Regions from separate parts of the Arthrobacter sp. P1_B3 genome, predicted to be linked through region 1. Evidence: predicted binding sites of a transcription regulator. Region 1 holds the regulator's gene; the other holds the start of a gene.
What was found. The regulator Rex, encoded in region 1, represses fermentation and respiration genes when NADH is low (regulators of the CRP and FNR family bind a similar motif). The targets are predictions, from matches to a motif close to CTTGTGAANNNNTTCACAAG.
Positions count from the first base shown of each region.

Region 1 (9,801 bases):
TGCGGCCCGTGGGTGCGGCGGCGGCCACGTCCTCGAGGGACGCCGTGCCCATGGTGGAGAGCGTGTATGGAATGCCGGCGGCTTCGGCGGCCTGGGAGCCGGCGTATTCGCCCTCGGACTGCATCATCCGGGTGAATCCTGTCGGCGCGATCCCGACCGGCAGGCGGGAAGGCCCGCCTAGGATGTCGGTGCTGAGGTCGATGCTGGAGACGTCACGCAGGACCCCGGGCCGGAACTCGATGTCCAGGAACGCCTGGCGTGCGCGGCGGAGGGAGATTTCGGCCTCGGCGGCGCCGTCGGTGTAGTCGAACGGTGCCTGGGGCGTGCGGCGCTTGGCCATGTCCCGCAGGTCCCAGATGGTGCTGGCACGGCGCAGCCTGGCGGCCCGGCTGAACTCCGGCTTCTTGAACTGCATCAGGGGAGCGAGGTCGGCGTATTTGGGCACACGGCGCTTCAACGCGGCAGGAAGCCCACGGGCGGCCGCCGCCGCTGCGCCTTGCCCGGACGAGGAGGCACCGGGGTCCGTGGAAGTGGCCCCGGGAGTGATCGGAGCCTCGGGGTTGCCGGGCGGAACGGTCTGCGTCATGGCTGTCTCCATAGTGGGTCGGATGCTCGTGCTGGGGTTCCCTCACACTCTAGGTGGTGCCGGTGTGCGCCGAAATGACACTTCGCGGCAGTGTTGGCGCGGCACACTGCCGCGAACTGCACTCTCGGCGTCCCGGGGCGACGGGTCCGGCGAATTGTTACGCCCGGTGTTTGCCCCGGCCGCGGCTCCGGGGCTATGGTCGACGCTATGACTAACCGTTGGTATGCGTATTTTTCGTTGGCTCTGGAGGGGCCCGCGTCTAACTGACACGCATCCAACTTTCCTTCAGAGCCAACAGGGCAGAGATCATTCTCTGCCCTTCGCCATTTCTCCGGCGGGTTCTGATCAGGGCCCGCTCCGCATCCGGAACAGGACCCGAACATGAGCATCGAAGCAGCCCCCGGCACCCAGCACTCCACCTCGAACCTGCGCGTCAGCGAGTTCACCCCGCTGCCCACCCCGCAGGACCTCATGGCGGAACTGCCGCTGGAGCCCCGCCTGGCCGAGGTAGTTGGACGGGGCCGGGACGAGGTCCGGGCCATCATGGACGGTGTCGACGACCGGCTGCTCGTCATCGTGGGCCCCTGCTCCATCCACGATCCCAAGGCGGGGCTGGAATACGCCCGCCGGCTGGTCAGCCAGGCCGAGAAGCACCGCGAAGACCTGCTGATCGTCATGCGCACGTACTTCGAAAAGCCGCGCACCACGGTGGGCTGGAAGGGCCTGATCAACGACCCCCGGCTGGACGGCAGCCACGACATCGCCGCGGGCCTGCGCGCGGCCCGGGCCTTCCTGCGCCAGGTCACGGCCCTCGGCCTGCCCACCGCCACCGAGTTCCTTGAGCCCATCAGCCCCCAGTACGTCGCGGACCTGGTCGCCTGGGGCGCGATCGGCGCCCGCACCACGGAGAGCCAGATCCACCGCCAGCTGGCTTCCGGGCTGTCCATGCCGATCGGCTTCAAGAACGGGACCGACGGCGACCTCCAGGTGGCGCTGGATGCGTGCAGCGCCGCCGCTGCGGCCCAGGCGTTCCTCGGGATCGACGACGACGGCAGGGCCGCGCTTGTGGCCACCGCCGGCAACCCGGACACCCACGTCATCCTCCGCGGCGGACGCAAGGGACCCAACTACTCCGCCGCCGACGTTGAAGCGGCCTCCGCCAAACTCGCCGCGAAGCAGCTGAACCCCCGCCTGATCGTCGACGCCAGCCACGCCAACAGCGGCAAGAACCACCACCGCCAGGCCGAGGTCGCCCTCGAAATTGGTGCCCAGCTGGAAAGTCCCGGAGCCGCGGCCGGGGCCATCGCCGGCGTCATGCTGGAGAGCTTCCTGGTGGGCGGGGCGCAAAACCTAGAGGTCAACGCCGCCGTCACAACCGCAGGCAAAGCCGCAGGCAACGCTGGAGCCGCCGGCCGGGACGAGCTGGTCTACGGCCAGAGCGTCACGGATGCCTGCATGGACTGGGATGTGACGGCGTCGGTACTTGGCCAACTGGCCGCCTCGGCCCGCACGCGCCGGACGCGTGCCTGAGGGTTGGACAGGAGGGCGCGGGAAGTGCGAGATTTTCGAGATTCCTGCGGAAAACGTGTGGGGATTCCTGAGGAAGTCTTTCACATTGGCACCATGAGCAACTAGTGTTGCTAACACATGGTTGTTTGATGGCTCAGCATCGGCACACCGCCATGTCACCAGGTGGGGCTGCCGTTCGCTTGAGCAAAGGAATAGGGAAATGTCTACGGAGGCCAACTTCTCCAAGGCCCGTTTTTTGACCGTGGCCGAAGTCGCGGAACTTATGCGGGTATCAAAGATGACTGTGTACCGTCTGGTGCATTCGGGGGAGATGCCGGCCGTGCGCTTCGGCCGCTCCTACCGCGTGCCGGAAAACGCCGTCGAACAGTACCTCAAGGGTGCCGTCGTCGACCGGAGCGACGGTCACGCCGGAACTGGCTGAACAGCCAGCGGCAACATTCACAGCGTGAATCGACTGCTTTGGGTCCCGCATGGGTCCCGCGGTCGTGGGGTGCCTCGCAGAGGCGGTACCCTGTTAAGGAACGTTTTACGTCATTGTAAGAACCTGTCAGTTGTTTCAGTCTGCTTGCTTAGCCCGCGGACCCTTCCCAACAGGCAGGTACTGCATCTAGCCGGTAAGGAACTTTCGTGGGTTCAGTTATTAAGAAGCGTCGCAAGCGTATGGCCAAGAAGAAGCACCGCAAGCTGCTTCGCAAGACGCGCCACCAGCGTCGCAATAAGAAGTAGCCATACTTCGAAATGCATGAAATGCCCGTTGCCTTCCAGGCGGCGGGCATTTTTCTTGCTCCAGCCCGGTGGGAAGATTTCGCGCCGGATTGGACGCGGGCTGCGGAATCGGACACGGGCGGGCCCGGATCCGCGACGCGCGGGTCTGAAACAAAGGCGCGGAACCGAAACCGCAGCGGAAAACCGCGGGGATCAGCGGCTGGGTCCGCGGAAGCGGGAGAACCCCCGCCACAGGCCGTAGATGGCCCCGCCGACCGTCGCGGCCTTGAATCCCAGGGTGGCGGCACGCCGGCCGGCACGGAAGTCGTAGACCGGCCAGTTGTGCTCGCGGGCGTAACGGCGCAGCTTGGAGTCGGGATTGATGGCAACGGGGTGCCCCACCATGCTCAGCAGCGGGATGTCGTTGTGGGAATCGCTGTAGGCCCAGCAGCGGCTGAGGTCCAGCCCTTGGTCGTCGGCAATTTGCTGGACTGCGACTGCTTTGGCCGGGCCGTGGAGGATTTCTCCCACGAGCCGCCCCGTGTACGAGCCGTCCAAAATCTCGCCCACCGTGCCCAGCGCCCCGGTCAGGCCCAGCCGGGCGGCAATGACGGTGGCTACCTCGATCGGCGTCGCCGTGACGAGCCAAACTTTGCGCCCCACCCGGAGATGCTGCTCCGCCAGGGCCTTGGCCCCCGGCCAGATCCGCGACTCAATCATCTCGTCGTAGACCTCTTCGCCCAGAGCTTCGATGTCCTTGGCTGTGATGCCGGCGGCCAGCGTCAGGGCGGAATCGCGGACGGCGTGGACGTCATCCATGTTTTCGCCGCGCAGGACGAACATGAATTGCTTCCAAGCGAACCCGGCGGCCTGCGGCAGGGTGAACGCGCCGCGCTGGTGAAGCTTGCGGGCGACATGGAAAAGGCTTGCGCCCTTCATGAGGGTGTTGTCGACGTCGAAAAACGCAGCCTCGCCGTGCTGCATCGATGCAGCAGGCTCACTGGCCACAATGACGTATTTCTCCTCGGGCATGCCACGAGTCTAGTCAATGACCGGGCCCCGGACCGCCCGCACGGCGCGCGACGCGACGGCGGGACGGCCCGGCCTCAGGCGGACTGCGCCGCGCGTCGACGCCGAAGCGGCGGCCGGGCTACGGTGGATGCATGGCCAAACCCGCGTCCTTCCCCGATGTCGTACTGATCACCAAAGCTGACTGCCACCTGTGCGCGGACGCGCGCGCCGCCGTCGCCCGTGTTACCGCTGCGCTCGGCATCGACTGGTCGGAGAAATCGGTGGACGACGACGCCGGGCTGCGTGAGCGCTTCGCCGAGGAGATCCCGGTGGTGCTGGTCAACGGGGTCCAGCGGGATTTCTGGAAGATCGACGAGGCCCGACTGACCCGGACCCTGCAACGGGTCCTCGACCAGCCGTCCTGACGGCGGGGTGCTTTGTTGCGTGATGCGCCGGGGCTCTAGAGTGGGAAGCACAACGCGACGCAATGGAGCAGATAGTGACTTCGCTGGATTCATCTCCCGGGGCTGTCCCCGGGGGAGCCGGGACTGCCGCCAAACAGATTCCACCCGCGGCCGTGGCCCGGCTGACCATCTATCTGCGCGCCCTGACCACACTGCTGGCTGACGGGGTTGACCGGGTCTCGTCCGAGTCGCTGGCCGAGGCCTCCGGAGTTAGCTCCTCGACGCTGCGCAAGGACCTCTCCTATGTCGGCTCCTACGGAACCCGCGGTGTCGGTTACGAGGTCCAGTACCTTAACCGACACATCGCGGCTGCGCTCGGGCTGACGCATGACTGGAAAGTCGCGATCGTCGGTGCGGGCAACCTGGGCAAGGCCCTGGCCCGGTACGGCGGATTCGAGTCGCGGGGCTTTGACATTGTGGCGATTTTCGACGCCGACCAGATGGTGGTGGGTAGCGAGGTCGGCTGGCTGCGGGTCAGCGACGCCGCTGACCTTGAGCCGGTACTGCAACGGACGGGGGCCAACATGGTGGTCCTCGCCTTGCCCGCCGCGGTGGCCCAGGGCGTCTGCGACCGGGTGATTGCCGCCGGCGTGCGGAGCATCCTCAGCTTCGCGCCGGTGATGCTGCAGGTCCCCCCGGGGGTCAATCTCCGCAAGGTCGACATGGCAACTGAACTGCAGATTCTGGCCTACCACGCACAAAGGGCGCAGGACCCGGAGGACGCCGACTAGGATCGGCCGTACCCTCCGGGTCCCGCGCCCGCTGGGCAGTTCCCTGCTGGGTGGTGCTTGGCGAAGCTACTTCCCGAAAGGGGCTCCGGGCTGTCCGTAAGGGTTGGCAAAGGTCTGCCGCTTCTGGAAGTACGGCGAGGCCGCCGGCAGGTAAAGCAGCACGATGGCCGCGATGCCGACCAGCGCCGCGAGCGTGGCGAGGCTGAGCGGGAAGATGTTGAAGATCGACAAAGCGGCGAACACGGTGCCCAGAATTCGAGCCCAGTTCTTGCCCTTGCGGATATTGAATGCGACGAGGGCGTACAGCCCGGCGCTGATCAGGGCGAACACCACGATTGTGCCGATCAGGAAACCCTTGATGGATTCGAAATCGACCCTGGTGCCGCTCGTCGCCATCTGCTGCTCGAACATGTCCCTGACGGCAGGCGTGTCCAGGGTTCCCAGTGACACCAGCATGGAGATGACCCACAGGGCTCCGGCTGCGACGATCAGCCAGAACGAAGTGTTGACCAGTTGGGGAACCGCGCCTGGAGCCTGCGGCTGTTCGGACGGGTACTGGGCGTAGGGGGACTGGCCGTAAGGGGGCTGGCCGTACTGTGGCGCCTGCGGGGCGTTCTGGCCGTAGGTCGGGGGCGTCTGCTGGCCGTGCTGCGGCGTCTGCGGGGCGTTCTGGCCGTACGCCGGCGGCGTCTGCTGGCCGTACTGTGGCGCCTGCTGGCCGTGCTGCGGCGTCTGCGGGGCGTTCTGGCCGTACGCCGGCGGTGTCTGCTGGCCGTGCTGCGGCGCCTGCGGGGCGTTCTGGCCGTAGCCCGGAGTGGATTCCCCGCCCGGCTCGGAGCCGTTGGGCGGTGAGGGCTGGACTGGCGGGTTGCTCATGAAAGCGGTCCTTTGCGTGTCGATCACTGAATCGGCCACCGGGACCAGTGATCCTGCCCTGCCCCCAGCATGGTTTAGCTCAACCGTACCGCGGCCCGGCCGCCGTGTGGATCATTCCGGAGAGGTATTCTCAACCCTTATTCGAAGGCCGGTGCAGCCGCGGCGGGAATGCACCGTCGCCCCCACGATCCGGGGGGTTCCCCGTCGGCGGATGGCCTAGATTCGGCCCCGGTTGGCGACAAACCAGGCCTGGGCGTTCGGCAGCCACATAAGCACGGTAGCCACCAGGCTGATGATGAAGCCCGGCAGGTTTCCGCCCGCCCGGCCGTCGGCGACGCCGGCACCGATGACTGTCAGCACCAAGGAGATGCCGACAAGAATGGTGAGGGCGAAACGGGCCCACTCCCGGCCTTCCTTCATCTTCATGGCCAGGATGATTTGAGCGGTTGCCAATGCAAGAGCCACGATGACGAGCAGCAGCACCACGAGTCCGATCGGCGGCGCGAAGGCGATCAGGACGAAGGACCCGAACAACCCGATGATTCCACCGAGGAGTCCCAGCAGTCCGCCGATAAGCCAGATCCAGTACGAGACCTTCAGCTCGGTGGGCATCGGAGCGACCTTGAACATGCCGGAGAGGCCGCCTACAGGCAGTGCATCGCTGAAGTTCCTGGGACGGTCGGTGGGCATCTCGAAGCGGAATCCACCCGCCGGCGCCGGCTGGCCCTGGTACCCGGGTGGGGGAGCCTGATAGCCGGGCTCACCCTGATACCCGGGCGGCGGTGCCTGATAACCCGGCGGGGGAGCCTGATAGCCGGGCTCACCTTGGTACCCCGGCGGAGGTGACTGGTAGCCGGGAGTGGGCGACGGGCTGACTGGGGGCTGCTGTGGGCCGGCTGGCGGGACGTTGCCCGACGCCGGCGGCTGGGCGCCCGGCTGCTGTGGCGGTACATCACTCGGGTTGCTCATGGCTCTCACTGTAGACCGGCGTTTCCCTGTTATCTAGGGAATCCCCAGGCCAGTCGCGAAGCCCGTCGCGGCGCCCAGCAGCGGCACAAACAACAGCGCCCTGCTTCATCGCGAAGATGAAGCAGGGCGCTGGAACCGGCGGACCGGCGTCGTCCGCCCGGGACCGGACGGAGTGACCGGCCCGCGGCGGTACTGGCTACGCTGCGGGGGCGATGAAGGCCAGTTCCAGGTTGATGGCAACCTTGTCGCTGACCAGCACGCCGCCGGCGTCGAGGACCGCGTTCCAGGTCAGGCCGAAGTCCTTGCGGCTGATGGTGGTTTCGGCGCTGAGGCCGGCGCGGGTGTTGCCGAAGGGATCGACGGCCACGCCGTTGAACTCGGTCTCAAGGGCCACGGGGCGGGTGATGCCCTTGATGGTGAGGTCGCCCTGGAGCTCGTAGGCGTCGCCCTTGGGGACGATGGTGCTGGAGACAAAGGAGATCTCCGGGAACGTCTCGACGTCGAAGAAGTCTCCGCCGCGGACGTGGCCGTCACGGTTGGCGTCACCGGAGTCGAAGCTTGCGGTCTTGATCGAGGCGTTGACCTTGGAGTCGGTGACGTTCTCGGTCAGGTCCAGGGTGGCTGCGGCGTCGGTGAACTGACCGCGGACCTTGCTGATGCCGGCGTGGCGGACGGTGAAGCCGATCTCGCTGTGCGACGGGTCGAGGGTCCAGATGCCGGTGGTGACGTTTGCGGGAAGTGCCATGGTGATGCTCCTTGAGTCGGGTTGGTACTGCGGTGGTTCGTCTGATCGTTAGTTGAAGCCTCATTGGTTGAACTCTCAACTAACTGCTTCACCCAGTATAAACATGCATTTGCATCTTTTATTCCAACTCCGGGGAACATTTTTCCAAACTCTTCAGTTCTACTTCCTGTAGAAGATTTCAGATCGACCGGCATCTTTGAGAAACTGGTAGACATGCCCCAAGCCACTGTTCATTTGCTCCGCCACGGCGAGGTCCACAATCCCGATGGTGTCCTGTACGGCAGGCTGCCGGAATTCCACCTCTCCGAACTCGGCCGGGAGATGGCCCGCACGCTGGCCGAACACTTCAGGGAGCGTTCCGAACAAGGGGCCCGGATCGTCCACCTCGCCGCGTCTCCGCTGACCCGCGCGCAGGAGACGGCCCAGCCGATTGCCGATGCCCTGGGCCTCGAGATTGCCACCGAAGCCCGCATCATCGAAGCCGCCAACTACTTTGAGGGCCTCCACGTCTCCAAGGCGGAGCTGCTCCGGCCCAAGCACTGGGCCCGGCTGTACAACCCGTTCCGGCCATCCTGGGGTGAGCCGTACAAGGAGCAGGCTGCGCGGGTCATCGCGGCCGTCCAGGACGCGCGCGTCCGTGCCCTCGAACTGGGCGGCAACGGGGCCGAAGCCATCCTGGTCAGCCACCAGCTGCCCATTTGGGCCACGCGGCTCAGCGCCGAAGGCCGGCCGCTGTGGCATGACCCACGCAAGCGCGAATGCACGCTGACGTCCCTCACCTCCCTGGTGTTCGACGACGCCGGCGAGCTGGTGCGCGTCGACTACAACGAGCCCGCTGCCGCCCTCCTGCCTGGTGCCGCCAGCACCCCGGGAGCCTGACGATGCCGACGAACCGCCCCGAAGGGACTCCGCTGTCCCGCCGCCGCGTCCTGACCGTCGGCGGCGCCGCGCTGGCCGCAGTGCTCGGGCTGTCCGGCTGCGCCCAGGATGATGCCCTCGCCAAGCAGGCCAAGGCCGGGGACAACAAGAACTACGTGGCCGGCGACGGGTCCGTGACCGAGTTCGCCGTAGCGGACCGCAAGAGTCCCGTGGCGCTGAAGGGGACGCTGTTCGACGGCACAGCCGTCACGTCGGCGGACTTCCCCGGCAAAGTCACGGTGCTGAACTTCTGGTTCGCCGCCTGCGCCCCCTGCCGGGTCGAGGCGCCCTCCCTCGAGGCGCTGCACCAGGAATTCAAGACCAAGGGCGTGCAGTTCTTCGGGGTCAATTTGCGCGACGAGAAAGCCACGGCCGACGCGTTCGACAAGACGTTCAACCTGACGTACCCGAGTTTCAATGACAAGGACGGCGCCGTGCTGCTGGCCGTCTCCGGACTCGTGCCGCCCGGCGCCGTGCCCACCACCCTCGTGCTGGACAAGCAGGGCCGGGTCGCCTCCCGGGTCCTGGGCGAAATCCAGCAGGGCACCCTGAAGTCCCTCATCGCCGCCGCCGTGGCCGAGTAGTCCGGTCCCCGCCGTGAACAGCCCCTTCGCCGAAGCCATCCTGAACGGATCGCTCCTGCTTGCCATTCCCGTCGCGCTGCTGGCCGGCCTCGTCTCGTTCCTCTCGCCCTGCGTCCTTCCGCTGGTGCCCGGCTACCTGGGCTACGTCACGGGACTGACCGGCGTCGACCTGCAAAAGCAACGGCGCGGGCGCATGCTGGCCGGCATCGGGCTGTTCGTCCTGGGCTTCTCCGTGATCTTCGTGCTCCTCGGCGGGGCCTTCGGGCAGCTGGGCAGCCTCATCACCGGCTCGCAGAACAGGTGGATCACCCAGCTGCTGGGCGTCATGGTGATCGTCATGGGCGTCGTGTTCATGGGCGGCTTCGGCTGGCTCCAGCGCGATGCCAAGATCCACGCCAAGCCACCGGCCGGGCTGTGGGGCGCGCCCCTGCTGGGTATCACCTTCGGGCTGGGCTGGGCACCGTGCATCGGCCCCACCTATTCCGCCGTCCAGTTGCTCAGCCTCTCCGGCGGCTCGTCGGCGGCCAAGGGGGCATTTCTGGCCTTCGTGTACAGCCTTGGGCTGGGAATCCCCTTCCTGCTGATCGCCCTGGCCGTGCGCCGCGGCATCGGGGTGATGTCCTTCTTCCGCACGCACCGGCTCGCCATCCAGCGCACCGGCGGCGGGATCCTGATCCTGCTC
Region 1 is NZ_JBFTZV010000023.1:22,197-31,997, reverse strand. Features, by position in the region: gene AC1D2F_RS19320 (alpha-hydroxy acid oxidase) at 1-586, opposite strand, end outside; gene AC1D2F_RS19315 (3-deoxy-7-phosphoheptulonate synthase) at 968-2,116, shown strand; gene AC1D2F_RS19310 (helix-turn-helix domain-containing protein) at 2,316-2,537, shown strand; gene AC1D2F_RS19305 (30S ribosomal protein bS22) at 2,744-2,842, shown strand; gene AC1D2F_RS19300 (HAD family hydrolase) at 3,035-3,853, opposite strand; gene AC1D2F_RS19295 (glutaredoxin family protein) at 3,985-4,257, shown strand; gene AC1D2F_RS19290 (redox-sensing transcriptional repressor Rex) at 4,332-5,027, shown strand; gene AC1D2F_RS19285 (Yip1 family protein) at 5,094-5,903, opposite strand; gene AC1D2F_RS19280 (hypothetical protein) at 6,120-6,593, opposite strand; gene AC1D2F_RS19275 (YceI family protein) at 7,069-7,617, opposite strand; gene AC1D2F_RS19270 (histidine phosphatase family protein) at 7,831-8,496, shown strand; gene AC1D2F_RS19265 (TlpA family protein disulfide reductase) at 8,499-9,119, shown strand; gene AC1D2F_RS19260 (cytochrome c biogenesis CcdA family protein) at 9,133-9,801, shown strand, end outside.

Region 2 (9,801 bases), on a different contig from region 1:
GAGGATGAGCAATCCGGACGTGAAGAAGGCCCCCACCACCTCCGGAAAGGACAAGTGCTGCAGGGACGGACCCAGCAGCACCGTCCCGGGAATGGACCAGGCAAAGCCCAAGGGTTGCCGATAGAGGAGAGACATGACCAGAGTCGCCGCGCCACCCGAAAAAAGGATGCCAAACACCCAAGAAGCGAGTTGACCTTCGGTTAGTCCTCCCGCCGTTCCCACGGCCAAGGTAACGGCCATCGGGCCGGATGCGGAGAAGATGAGGCCGATCACCCCGTTGGAAAAATAGGGCAGGCCGAGGTCACGGAGAACCCGGCGTACGCTGGCGGGGCGAACGCCCGGACGTTCCAGCAGCGGTTGAGGCATCGGAGCCTCAACGGCCTCCACATGGGCGGCGGCGGGTAGGTCCTGACGGGATGACGGCATTCGGGCTCCTGACAACGGCGGCAAAAGGCAGGCGCCCTGGAGCTTGCACTCCAGAGCGCCTCCGGTACCGGGCCGAGGCGCCGGCACCGATCGGTCAGCGGTCGCTTCTTACTTGTGCTGGCCTTCCTTGGCGAGCACGTAGTCATAGACCACTTCTTCGCCAGCCCCGCCATCCATGCGCGTCTTGGGGTCCAGCATCAGTTCAGGCTTGACTGCCGAGGCGATGTCGTCCGCGTTGTGCGGGTCACCGGGGAAGTACAGCTGCTGAGTTACAGGCTGGAAGCCAGGCGCGGAAACCTTGATGTGGATGTGCGCCGGGCGCCAGGCATGCCAGCCTGCCGCGCTGATCAGCTGCCCGCAGGCCCCGTCCGTGGGAATCTGGTAGGGAGCCGGGCGCATCGTGTTGATTTCGAAGCGGCCGTCGTCGTCTGCCTTGACCGTGGCACGGAAGAGCCACTCGGGGAGGCCCGGGGCGTACTGGGAGTAGAACCCGGCGCTGTCCGCATGCCAGATCTCCACCTGGGCGTCGTGGATCGGGTTACCTTCCGTATCGGTGAAGTGGCCGCTGAAGTGCAGCGGCGTTCCCTCCTCGTCCTCACGCATCTCTACGGTGGCCGGGGTCGGGAGTACGGGGGACCCGGGCACGTAGTAAGGCCCCTCGATGGTACCCACGGTGCCGGGACGATCCTGGGAGTTGACGTCCTCCACGGTGTGCTCCAGCCACACGTCGAGGAACAGCGGCCACTCCCCGTCAGTTCCCACTTTGATGAGCCAGGCTTTGAGTGCGTTGTATTCCTCGTAAGTGACCTGGTGTTCGACGACGATGTCATTAGCGGCCTTAATGAGTGCCCCCGCCAGCAGGCTCACCCTTTCCTTCGGCACATCCAGCCGCGAGAGCTTTCCCGAGGCGGTGAAGCGCTCCGTGGCCTTCGAGCCGGCTTCGATGGCAGTGCCCTCATTCTCTTTGCGGGCGTCCGTTTGGGTCTCAGTCATGGTGATCTCCACATTCCTCATTGAATAGGGCCAGGAAGTTCTCCCGCGCCCGCTGCGAAGCACTGGGGCAGTATTTCTCGTCTGCGGCGCAGTAATCGCGTGATGTCTGTCTCATCGTAGGTCCCGAATAAGGACGCTACAAATATCGATTTGGCCGCTTTTTAGTCATGATGCGTACATAAAACCACCCTTGGTTGAACCTAGGCATTTACCTGATGTGAGAGGGGTCACGAGCGGCAAGACTGGTCTCCTAACGTCCGCTACGGGCACCCCGCCAGCCGGACCCGCCGCCCATTCGTCCAGCACTCTCCAATGAAGGAGCACGCATGACCGAGAACCTGACCCATGTCCGCGAGGTCCTTGCCGACGCCGTGATCGACGACCGTGAGAACGGCGTGATCCGGGCCAAACGCGAAATTTTCACCGACGAGGAAATCTTCGAACTGGAGATGAAGCACATCTTCGAGGGCAACTGGGTATACCTGGCCCACGAGTCCCAGATCCCCAACGTGGGGGACTACTTCACCACCAACATCGGCCGCACACCCGTGGTGATCACCCGGGACAAGGACGAAAACCTCAACTGCATCGTCAACGCCTGCTCCCACCGCGGCGCAATGCTGTGCCGCCGCAAGACGGACAACCGCACCACTTTCACCTGCCCGTTCCACGGCTGGACCTTCAAGAACTCCGGTGAACTACTGAAGGTTAAAGACTCCCGTAACGCCGGCTATCCGGAGTCGTTCAACAAAGAAGGCTCCCACGACCTCACCAAGGTTGCCCGCTTCGACTCCTACCGCGGCTTCCTCTTCGGTTCCCTCAAGGCCGATGTGCTCCCGCTCGAAGAGCATCTGGGTGACGCCACCAAGGTGATCGACTCCATCGTGGACCAGTCGCCGGAGGGACTCGAAGTGCTGCGGGGTTCGTCCACCTACACCTATGACGGCAACTGGAAGGTGCAGGCCGAGAACGGCGCCGATGGCTACCACGTCACGGCCGTGCACTGGAACTATGCTGCCACCACAGCCCGCCGCAGCGCCGGCGACTCCGCAAACACGACGAAAGCCATGGATGCCGGTAAGTGGGGCAAGGTCAAGGGCGGATTCTATTCCTACGACCACGGACACCTGCTCCTGTGGCAGGAATGGACCAACCCGGAGGATCGCCCTCTGTGGGACCGCCGCGATGAGCTTGTGGCCAAGTATGGCGAGGAGCAGGCCAACTTCATGATCAACATCTCGCGGAACCTTTGCCTGTACCCGAATGTGTACATCATGGACCAGTTCTCTTCGCAGATCCGCCACTTCCGCCCCATCTCGGCGGACCAGACGGAGGTCACCATCTACTGCATCGCTCCCAAGGGCGAGTCGCCGGAGAACCGTTCCAAGCGCATTCGCCAGTACGAAGACTTCTTCAACGCCACCGGTATGGCAACTCCTGACGACCTCGAGGAGTTCCGGTCCTGCAACAAGACCTACTGGGCCACAGCGGCGCCCTGGAACGACATGACCCGCGGATCCACCCATGAGATAGCCGGCCCGGACGAACAGGCCAAGGCGCTGGGCATGTCCAGGGTGATCGCTTCCGGCGTGCGCACGGAAGACGAGGGGCTTTACCCGATCCAGCACGGGTACTGGAAGGAAGTCATGGACCGGGCCCTGGTGGTGGAGGAACGCTCCGCACTGGATGCCGTTCCCGTCACTGCCTGACCGAAACCACCTGGAACAAAGAGAGTGCAAAACGCCATGACCAACCTGACCAAACCGGCCCCGTCACTCAAGACCTCCGAGGAGATCGCCACCCTCGAAACTGTCCGTGCCTTCCTATACAAGGAGGCCCGCCTGCTGGATGACCGCCAGTTCGACGAGTGGCTCCAGTGCTACCACCCGGACTCCGAATTCTGGATGCCTGCGTGGGACGTGGATGACCGGCTCACCGAGGACCCGCAGAACGAGATATCACTCATCTACTACGACAACCGCGGCGGCATCGAGGACCGCGTGTTCCGGATCAAGACGGACCGGTCCTCAGCCACATCCCTCCCGGAGCCCCGTACCGGGCACAACATCACCGACATCGAGATCGAGGAGCACGACGGCGATCAGGTGAAGGTCCGTTTCAACTGGTTCACCCTGTACTTCCGCTACAACACCACGGACACATACTTCGGGACCAGCTTCTACACCATCGATCTGGCCGGCGGGGAGCCGGTGATCCTCAAAAAGAAGGTCGTCCTGAAGAACGACTACATCCACCACGTGGTGGACGTTTACATGATCTGACGGCCCCGGCCGTTGAGAAATCCGTGCCCACCGGGCAGATCCGCACATTCCCGGGCCGCGACGACGCGACCCACAGCCAGGAGGAAATCATGGGCCACAAGGTAGCCCTCAGCTTCGAGGACGGCGTCACCAAAGTCATCAAGGTCGGCGACTACGAGACGGTGATGGATGCAGCATACAAGGCACGCATCAACATTCCATCAGACTGTCGGGACGGTGCCTGCGGCACCTGCAAGGCCTTTTGCGATTCCGGCTCCTTTGATCCGGGAGACTACATTGACGACGCCATGACGGAGGAAGAGCTCGACAAGGGGTACATGCTCACATGCCAGGCGGTGCCGGAATCCGACCTGGCCATCCAGATCCCCGCCACCTCGGAATCCGCCAAAACGGCCGCCAGCACCTTCACTTCCACCGTGAAGGAACTGAACAGGCACTCGGAAACCACTGTTTCCTTCACCCTGGAGGTCGAAAACCGGGACGCCCTGGCCTTCCTCCCGGGCCAGTACGTCAACCTCAAGGTCCCCGGAACCGATGCGGAGCGCTCCTATTCCTTCAGTAGCGGCCCAGAGGTGCAGGACGCTGCGTTCATGGTGCGGGTGACGCCGCAAGGTGCCATGTCGGAATACCTGCGGGACAGGGCAGCCGTGGGTGACACCATCGAATTTTCGGGTCCCTACGGCTCGTTCTTCCTGCGCGAGCCCAAACGGCCCTTGCTGCTCCTGGCAGGCGGCACCGGCCTGGCCCCGTTGCTGTCAATCCTTGAGAAACTCTCCGAGAACCCACCGTCCACCCCTGTCCATCTGATTTACGGCCTGACCCGCGAGGCAGACATTGTGGGCCTGGATTGGCTGCGGGAATACGAGGCGAAGCTCCCCGGCTTTACTTGGGACTACATTGCCTCCGAGCCGGAGACGTCTGCACCGCACACGGGATACGTCACACAGATCATCGCGCCCGCCCACCTCAACGACGGTGATGTTGACATCTACCTATGCGGTCCGCCTCCGATGGTCAATGCTGTTTCGAAGTGGCTGGACGCCGAGGGCATCAAGCCCGCCAACTTCTACTTCGAGCGGTTCGCCCCGAAGGAAACCACCGGCGGCGACGCTGAGACAGGGGCGCCTGCGGACGCCGCAAAGATCGCGGCAGAAGGCGACAGGATGAGCCGTGGCGAGGCAGTCTCGAAGCTTGAGACGGGCCGGCTGGATTTCCGCAAGGAGGACAGCTTCGCACAGCTGGACGCCCGCATGGGCCTGGAGCTGGCCGTGAGCGAGCTGCTGCTGGGCCGCCTCAGCGAAGAGCAGCTGCGACAGTTCCGGCGCCTCGCCGAGGCCACCAAACGCTCCGTCGCCGGGGGCACCATCCAGGAGCCGGAGGAGTTCGCGCGGACCAATGAGGAGTTCCACGAATACCTCTTTATGATCTGCGACAACCCGATGCTGCTGGAGTCCTACCGCCGGCTTGACGTCCACGCGCAGATGGCGGCTGCGTTCGAGGCGGGAACCCCGATCTTCGAGCGGGTTACGCAGGATCACCTCGAGATTGTCGAGGCCTTCGAGCGCCAGGACAGGGAGCGGGTGCGGGAAGTCATCACGGCCCATGCGCGTGACGCCAAGGAAACCATGGCCGGGGCCATCGACGCCAAAGTGGCCCACTAATGGCAGCACCGTACGCGGGACAGTTCCTTACCCCGGGCCGGTACGCTGGCAAGGTGGCCATGGTGACAGGAGCCGGCCAGGGCATCGGCCAGAAGGTCGCCCATCGCATTGCTGCCGAGGGCGGCAACGTCGTCCTGGTAGATCGGGCCGACGTGGTCCACGACGTGGCGCGGGGGATCGTGGCAGCGGCCCAAGATTCCGGTTCCGGAGGCTCGGCCACCTCGGTGACCGTTGATCTCGAGACCTTCTCTGGAGCGCAGCAGGCCGTCGAGGCGGCGCTTGCCGCCCACGGCCGGGTTGACGTGCTAGTGAACAACGTCGGCGGCACCATCTGGGCCCGCCCCTACGAAGAGTACGACGAGGACAAGATCGAGAAGGAGGTCCGGCGTTCGCTGTTCCCTACCCTTTGGACCTGCCGGGCCGTGCTTCCGTCCATGCTGCTACAGGGCTCGGGTACCATTGTCAACGTTTCCTCCGTGGCCACCCGCGGGCTGCACCGCGTCCCGTATGCGGCGGCGAAGGGCGGGGTCAATGCCCTGACCCAGTCATTGGCAATGGAAGTCGCCGGGCGCGGCATCCGCGTGGTCGCCACTGCTCCAGGCGGCACCGAGGCTCCGCCCCGCAAGGTCATGCGGGGGCCGCAGGCCGAATCCGCTACGGAGAAGGCCTGGTACCAGGTGATCGTCGACCAAACCATGGAGTCTTCCTTCATGAAGCGCTACGGCACCCTGGATGAACAGGCCGCGCCCATTGTGTTCCTTGGATCGGATGAAGCGTCCTACTTGACCGGGAGCATCCTTCCAGTCGCCGGCGGGGACCTGGGCTAAGTGTTTGGTTGGATGCCCGCCGCCAAAGCCACGCCGCCCGCCGCGGTAGACTTGCGGCTATGACGGCAGGCTCCAGCCAGGGGAATATGGCAGAGGACCTACCGCTTGTGGGGCGCGCCGAGGTCGTCGGGGAGCTGTTGGAAATCCTCCGCGGGGTCCGCAAGGGCAAAGTGGGCACCGTTGTTCTTACCGGCCCTTCCGGGTCCGGGAAAACTGCCGTGCTGGAGTACTTCCTGGAGCACTGCCGCACTGTGGCCCGTGGAGTCCGGGTGCTGTCCGCCATGGGGGATGAATGGGAGGCGCAGTTTGCCCTCGCCGGTTACTCCCAGCTCATGCTCACCTTGCCGCTGCGCTCGGCAAAGGATTACGACGGCGGCCCGGCCCTGGCCGCTGCCCCTGTCGCAGCGCTCACGGCGGCCCAAGTGGTCAACTATGCCGCGACCCTCAGCACCCACCTTGAAGGACTGCAGTCCCACGGCAGTGTGGTTGTCGCCGTCGACGACGTCAATAAACTTGACGTGGAGAGCTTGCGCATCCTCACGTTCGTCATGCGCCGGCTGCACGGAAAAAGGGTTCTGTTCCTGCTGACACTCAACCTGGTTGACGCTGCGCGTGTCCCCGCAGGCGTGCTCGACTTCCTCACCGGCCACCAAGTGGTGCGGATTCCGCTGGAGCCGCTTTCCCCGCAGCAGGTCCAGGACCTCGCCCGGCGCCTGTTCGGTATAGACCTCAGCGCGACTGCGGCCCATGGGCTGGTCCGGCACACGGAAGGGCTTCCGCAACTGATCGTGGAGCTGCTGCAGGAACTGCCGGCGGAGACCTGGCAGGCGTGGTTTCCGACCCTGCCTCCGACCTCCCGCATCAGGGCCAGGGTGCGCAGTATCCTGGACGCCGCATCCCCCGGGCTGATCTCCATTGCGGAGGCTGCGTCCGTGCTTGGGCGCAGCGCTGGCCTGGCCGAGCTCTCCCGGGTCAGCGGGGTGGATTCCCTCATGGAGGTCCTCGACGAAGGACACCGCGCCGGGCTGCTGCGGCTGTCCGTTGACCAGGCGAGTTCCGCCGTCGTATTCCATGACCCCGGCACGGCTGAGGCCATCTACGAACAGATCCTTCCCAGCCGGCGCATCGCGCTTCACCGGCTGGCCGCCGAGGCTGTTCAGCCTGAGGGTGAACAGTTGGGCCACCGCGTCTCGGCCACACCCGGTCCAGACGAGGCCCTGGCCGAAGAGCTGGAGGAGTTTGCGCGCCGCCAGGCCACGGTGGGCGCATGGCAGGACGCCTCAACGGCGCTGTTCTCCGCGTCCCGGCTCTCCTTGGACATCCGCTCCCGCAACGACAGGCTCCTGAGGGCCGTCGATGCCCTCGTAGGGTCGGGCGACATCGCACGGGCGCAGATGTGGGCCGGTGCGGTGGACGCCCTGCCCTCCTCGCCGCTGCGCTCCTCGGTGCTGGGCTACCTGTCTACGGTGTCCGGCCAGAACGACAGCGCGCAAACCCAGCTGGAGATGGCATGGCGTACCAGCAACCCGGAGCGCGAACCTGCCGCCGCAGCGCAGGTGGCGCAGCGTTTCGTCCTGCACGGGGTGGCTTCCTGGGACGGTCCGCTGATTACCGGGTGGGCGGAGCGCGCCATGGCCCTCACGGCGCCGGGAACCCCCGCCCATGTTGAATCAGAAGCGATCTACGGCCTGGGCCTGTATGCCCAGGGAAGGCCGGCAGAAGCGGAGGCCTCCTACCAGCGGGCGTTTGCCCATGCTGCCGAGAACGCCCAGAAGCAGCGAGTCCAGATGGGTGCTGGCTGGCTGGCGCTGCGGCTCGACAACGCTGAATCGGCACTGGTGAATTTCGAGTCCGCCGCTCCCACCGAGTATCGCGGCGGATCGCTGCGGATTTCCCTGTGGGCGGAGGCCTGGCTAGCCCGTACCCACCTCGTCCTCGGCAACTGGGATGCGGCCGCAGCCACCATCACGCGTGCTTCCGTGCGCCTCGAGACATCTCGGATGCCACTGATACGCCCGCTGCTGTACTGGACCGCGGCCGAGCTCTGGTCCATGCGGGGCGACTGGGACCGTGCCCGCTACTACGTCTCCCAGGCCGCGGTGCAACCGGGCACTTACCGTGTCATGCAGGTTCCGGCGAGCCTCGCCCGGGCCCGGTTCCATGAGGCGAGGGCGGACTACGAAAGCGCCCTGGCTGTGCTGCAGCCACTGACGGAGCTGGACCCGTGGACCGAGGACCGCGTGTCTTTCTGGCCGTGGCAGGATTCGTACGTCAACGCCCTGGTCATGACCGACCAGCTCGACGCCGCCGAGTCGTTCCTCACGGCTTTCGAGCGCGTGCCGCGCCAGCGGGACGTTCCCTCCGACTCGGCGCGGATGGCGTGGGCGAGGGGCCGGCTCCTGGCTGCACAGGGGGATCCTGAGACGGCCAGGGAACACTTCGAGGCGGCCCTGGGACACCTCCGGGGGCTTAACCGGCCGTATCTGCGCGCGCGGATCAGTTTTGCATTCGGGCAAAGCATGCGCCGGGCCGGCAAACGGCGCCTCGCATCTTCGGTGCTGCGTGCGGCCCGTGACCTGTACGACTCCCTGGGGGCAGCCACCTATGTGGAGCGGTGCGACCGGGAGCTCAAGGCGACGGGCCTCGACGTCGGCAACCTGCCCGACCCGGCCGACCCCGTGCTGACTGCCGTCAGCGACCACCACGCCCAGCTCACCGCCCAAGAGCGGGCAGTGGCCGAGCTGGTGGCGGGTGGGGCCACCAACAAGGAGGCGGCCCGGGCCCTGTTCCTTGCGGAGAAGACGGTGCAGTACCACCTGACTCGGCTTTACCGGAAAATGGGGATCCGCTCCCGCAGCGAACTCGCGGCCGTGTTCCGGGCCAAGGACTGACCCGGAACACGGCCGGCGCTTAGGCCGCTGCCGCCGGTGCTACTTGACGTCGGAAGGGTGCTTGGCGAGGGGAACTACCGAGATGTCCATGTAGGAGAACAGCGGCAGGTTCTGCAGGATCTCATGGAGCTCGTCGTTCGAATCAACGTCGAAAATCGAGTAGTTGGCATATTCCCCCACGACGCGCCAGATTTCCGGCCACTTGCCGGAGCGCTGCAGCTGCTGCGAGTAGGCCTTCTCCTTGGACTTGACCTCGGCGGCCTCAGCGGCGGGCAGATCGGTGGGAAGTTTGACGTCCATGTGGACCAGGTACTTCATGGTGTCCTCTCGGTGGAAGGTATGGCTAGCGGTCAGTGCGGTAGTGCGCGAGCTTGTCCTCGTCAACGGCGGTCCCCACGCCCGGGCCTTCAGGCACATGGATGCGCCCGCCGGTGATCTCCAACGGTTCGGCCAACAGGTCGTCGGTCATGTCCAGGTAGTTGGATAGTTCCGCTGCGCGCTTGGCTGTGTGGGCAAATGCGGCGCCGAAGACCACTGAGGCGACCGTGCCGACCTGGGTGTCGATCTGGTTGCCAATGTAGACGTCGATGCCCATACCCTCCGCCATCCCGACGATCTTGGCGGCCTCCGTAAAACCGGATCGGGCCGTTTTCACCGCCAGGAGGTTCGCGCCACCGGTCAGGATTTCCCGTGCGGCCTCACCAAGGTTGGCGGCGGATTC
Region 2 is NZ_JBFTZV010000039.1:16,387-26,187, forward strand. Features, by position in the region: gene AC1D2F_RS22635 (benzoate/H(+) symporter BenE family transporter) at 1-426, opposite strand, end outside; gene catA (catechol 1,2-dioxygenase) at 535-1,419, opposite strand; gene benA (benzoate 1,2-dioxygenase large subunit) at 1,746-3,128, shown strand; gene benB (benzoate 1,2-dioxygenase small subunit) at 3,165-3,701, shown strand; gene benC (benzoate 1,2-dioxygenase electron transfer component BenC) at 3,725-5,362, shown strand; gene AC1D2F_RS22660 (1,6-dihydroxycyclohexa-2,4-diene-1-carboxylate dehydrogenase) at 5,362-6,189, shown strand; gene AC1D2F_RS22665 (AAA family ATPase) at 6,249-9,080, shown strand; gene catC (muconolactone Delta-isomerase) at 9,120-9,398, opposite strand; gene AC1D2F_RS22675 (mandelate racemase/muconate lactonizing enzyme family protein) at 9,424-9,801, opposite strand, start outside.
Region 2: benA (benzoate 1,2-dioxygenase large subunit) is a predicted target of Rex. The motif match lies at 1,634-1,653, and genes of this name have one in related genera.